Regions from separate parts of the Mesobacillus sp. ABV4_180 genome, predicted to be linked through region 2. Evidence: riboswitches for the same ligand, from Rfam matches in the RefSeq annotation. Region 2 holds a riboswitch; the other holds the start of a gene.
What was found. Region 2 has a riboswitch for preQ1 ahead of ACXAEA_RS19450 (QueT transporter family protein). Riboswitches for the same ligand answer to the same signal wherever they lie in the genome.
Positions count from the first base shown of each region.

Region 1: another riboswitch for preQ1. It lies ahead of queC (7-cyano-7-deazaguanine synthase QueC); the one in region 2 lies ahead of ACXAEA_RS19450 (QueT transporter family protein).

Region 1 covers NZ_JBSWTJ010000001.1:2,205,845-2,208,046, forward strand. The annotation lists gene ACXAEA_RS11270 (hypothetical protein) at 1-443, opposite strand, end outside; PreQ1 riboswitch class I at 711-753, shown strand; gene queC (7-cyano-7-deazaguanine synthase QueC) at 809-1,465, shown strand; gene queD (6-carboxytetrahydropterin synthase QueD) at 1,465-1,941, shown strand; gene queE (7-carboxy-7-deazaguanine synthase QueE) at 1,934-2,202, shown strand, end outside.
Region 2 covers NZ_JBSWTJ010000001.1:3,804,987-3,807,188, reverse strand. The annotation lists gene ACXAEA_RS19455 (NUDIX hydrolase) at 1-402, shown strand, start outside; gene ACXAEA_RS19450 (QueT transporter family protein) at 447-932, opposite strand; PreQ1 riboswitch class I at 939-983, opposite strand; gene ACXAEA_RS19445 (GNAT family N-acetyltransferase) at 1,068-1,529, shown strand; gene ACXAEA_RS19440 (class I SAM-dependent methyltransferase) at 1,582-2,202, shown strand, end outside.

The DNA of each region.
Region 1 (2,202 bases), 1.6 Mb from region 2:
TCAACTTTTTTCATTTCCACAAAATCAGATCCGACAAAACTGATTCTGCCTTGTAAACTTTTCACTTCATTGTCACATTCGTATCCGATCTTAACCTTACAGCCCAAATATTGCCTTAATGCAGATGCCATACGGTTTCTTAAGCCACCCAGGCGCAAGCTGAAATTTCTGCTGCAAATTTCACGGTGTGAATAATCAAATCTCCGGTCGAAGATGATTGGCATGCAAAAATCTTTGTAACTTCTGCAATAATCACCATGTGAACTGGATTCCAAATGTTCCTCATTGGATGGGGATTCAGATTCTGAATCCGTTCCACAGGAATAATTCGGGGCAAAAGGGGAATCGTGTTTATCGCACTCGGGTTCATCACATTCGTAGAAGTCAGGGTGAAACTTATCATCAAAATCGCGGTTCCTTGATAAAGAATTCTCTAGATCCATCGTTGTCCTCCTTGTCTAATAAAAATTTGAATGACTATGTTCAACCTTTCATCAAACTGTTCAATTAATATTTAAACAGACCCATTTTTAAGTAGATTGAACCTGTTGACATTTTATTCACATTTTTGGAATCCGCTTGAGCGGATGTCCTTATCTAAATAACAAAATTTGATCCACAATAACCTTTAGGAAACAGGTCTAAGAAAAGCTTCCTTTTTATAAAATGTATGATAAAATGGGTAAGTCAAAATTATATAATCCGTTTTTACGGAAGAGGTTCTAGCTACCCTCTCAAAAAAACTAAGGGAAAACAGTACCGCTGTCTTAGTGGTGCTGTTTTTTTCCGTTATAAAGGAGTCTTTCTTATGAAAAAGGAAAAAGCTGTTGTTGTTTTCAGCGGCGGGCAGGATAGCACAACGTGTTTGTTCTGGGCATTAGAGAATTTTACCGAAGTGGAAGCAGTGACCTTCGATTATAATCAGAGGCACAGCACAGAAATTGACTGTGCAAAAGAAATCGCTAAAGAGCTTGGTGTGAAGCACCATGTCCTGGATATGAGCCTGCTGAACCAATTGGCTCCAAACGCACTGACCCGAAAAGATATTGATGTAATAGATGGAGAAGACGGAGGACTGCCTTCCACATTTGTTCCAGGCCGAAATCTATTATTCTTATCTTTTGCAGGAGTTCTGGCGAGTCAGGTGAACGCAAAACACATCATAACAGGCGTTTGCGAGACAGACTTCAGCGGCTACCCTGATTGCCGGGATGTTTTCATTAAGTCTTTGAATGTTACATTGAACCTGTCGATGGACGAAAACTTTGTGGTTCATACTCCATTAATGTGGCTGAATAAAGCAGAGACGTGGAAACTTGCTGATGAGCTTGGCGCTTTTGAGTACGTCCGCACAAAAACAATGACATGCTACAACGGGATCATTGCAGACGGGTGCGGCGAATGCCCAGCCTGCAATCTAAGAAAAAAAGGGCTGGATGAGTTCCTGAAGGGGGCTGACTTATAATGTTCGGATTCCGTATTGTAGAACAGCTGCAAAAAATAGATCAGGATATTAGCAGAGAACAATTGAAATATCACTCAAAACGAGTTCTAGTAAGCAAAGAATTCACATTCGATGCATCTCATCATCTTCACGACTATGAAGGTAAATGCAAGAATCTTCACGGCCATACGTACAAAGTCATATTTGGATTGAGTGGGTTTGTTGATGCACGCGGGTTAATGATGGATTTTGGAGATATAAAGGACATTTGGAAGTCAGAAATAGAAGTACATCTGGACCATCGTTACTTGAATGAAACTTTACCGCCAATGAACACAACTGCTGAAAATATGGTGGTCTGGATTTATGAGAAAATGGCAGAGTCACTACACCAAAGGCAGGATTTATACAACGGTGCAAGGGTTGAATTCGTAAAGCTCTACGAAACTCCTACAAGCTTCGCAGAAGCAAGACGGGAGTGGATGGAGAATGAGTAAGATTCCTGTGATGGAAATATTCGGTCCGACAATCCAGGGTGAGGGAATGGTCATCGGCCAGAAAACGATGTTCGTCAGGACTGCAGGATGTGATTATTCATGTGCATGGTGTGATTCATCTTTTACATGGGATGGATCTGGCAAAGAATTAGTCAGACAAATGGAAGCAGAGGAAATTTGGTCAGAATTGAAAGCAATCGGTGGTGATGGTTTTTCTTTTGTCACCATTTCTGGAGGAAATCCTGCGCTGCTGAAAAATTT
Region 2 (2,202 bases):
GAAGGATCAGCAGGTATATGTGTCAATGAACATGGTGAAGTTCTGATGGTCCGGCAGGGGAAGGAAGACGAAGAGAAACTTTGGGCCGTTCCTGCTGGTGGAAAAGAGATAGGCGAAACTTTTGAACAATGCTGCATCAGGGAAGTTTTTGAAGAAACCGGATATAAAGTTGAAATCGTTCGCTCGCTCTTTGAAAAAACAGGGGTTACTTTTGGTATAAATGTGAAGGTAAGGTATTTTGAAATACAGGTAACTGGAGGAGAGCCACGGATTCAGGATCCTGACGGGCTGATCCATGAAATTGCCTGGAAAAAGGTGAAGGATATGGGCGAAACTGATTTTGCTTTCCCGGAAGATATTGAGTTTCTTCTGGATTTTTCAAATGGGCTTAAGGTTAAATGAATAACAAAACGCATGGATAATAAATCCATGCGTTTCTTCTATACTTAAACTAATTTTTCGAGGTTTAGGCGCTTGTGGATCGCAAGCATGACTGGAATGCCTACTGCCATAACCGTTAATTCTCCAGCAGCTGTTGTCAGCCATGTAAACCAGAATGGCAATTGGAATGCGAGGTTCAGTTCAATTGCAATCAGGAACATCGTGAACGTGAAGACTAGTGTATTCACAATCATGCGTCCAACGATATTCTTAATATATTTCGCTGTAAAAATCGTGATTAGCAATGAAATCACTGACTGGCCAACTCCAAAGACAAGATCATATGCGACCATTGGCGAAAAGAGCAGGTTTGTCAAAAACACACCCAAAACAATTCCAAAGAAATATTTCTTATTGAAAACAATCAGATGGTTGAACATTTCTGATACACGGAATTGTACATTGGTGAAGCCAAATGGCTGGATGACTGCAGAAACAGCTATATATAGAGCAGCCAGAATCCCATTCCGGACAATCGTTCTAGTATTCATCTTTCATCTCTCCTAGTTTTTTATCGTGGGATGGTTACGAACCACGTTTAATTTGAAAAGCCAATTTCATATTATATAGGATAAAAGACCTTATCACAATAACAATATTTGAGAATAATAGTGAGGAGATTATATATGGAAGTAAGGCGGTACCAAGGTGACGATTTGCTTGAAATATTTAAGTTATTTAAAGAAACCATACTTTCTGTGAACATGAAAGATTATACCAAGGAACAGTGCATGGTGTGGGCAAATAGTTTTACCAATATAGAAATATTGGGAGAGCGTCTTCATAAAAGTGATGCTTATGTTGCTGAACTAAACGGTACAATTGTCGGTTTCGGCAATATTACTGATTCCGGAGAGATTGATCTTCTTTATGTTCATAAGGATTTTCAGAGACTGGGGGTTGCAACTGTAATTCTAAAAGCATTGGAAAGTATCGCGAAAGAGGACCTGACAACCGAAGCCAGCATTACAGCAAGGCCGTTTTTCGAGTCGAAGGGGTATCAGGTGACAGAGAAGCAGATTAAGATAGTCGAAAGTTGCGAATTTGTAAATTTTAAGATGATGAAAGAAATCAGAAAAAGGAATTAAGCAACTTAATATAGAATAAATTGTAAAATTACATAGAAATGTAGGTGAGCATGTGCAAAACGTGATTGAATATTATAATCGGTTCGATGAATGGGGCCGGCTGGACAGAGAGCCAATCGAATTCCAGGTAAACTGGCATTATATAAAAAAATACCTGCCTGATACAGGCCATGTACTTGATAATGGGGCAGGGCCAGGAAAGTACTCAATGGAACTTGCCAGAGAAGGGTACGAAGTGACTCTTACAGATCTGACTCCCAAGCTGGTTGAAGTGGCAAGAATAAAAGCGAATGAACTTGATGTAATAGGTCAATTTAAAGGATTTCATGCGGCTGATGCAAGAGATTTAAATATGTTCCCTGATGGTCATTTTGATGCATCATTAATGCTTGGACCTATGTATCACTTACAGGAAGAGAAAGATCGTGCAAAAGCTCTAAAGGAATTATACAGGGTGACCAAGAAAGAGGGTGTGGTGTTTGTCGCCTTCATGCCAAGGGTCAAGCATATATTTGCATCGCTGATGGCGCCTGGAAATTGGAAGCCTAATGATAATATGGAATCTATTTTACAATTTTCAAAGACAGGATGTTTCAACCATTCAGATGAAGGCAGATTCACAGGTGCTTACTATATTAATATTGAGGACATCTCCCCATTAATGGCTGCTCAT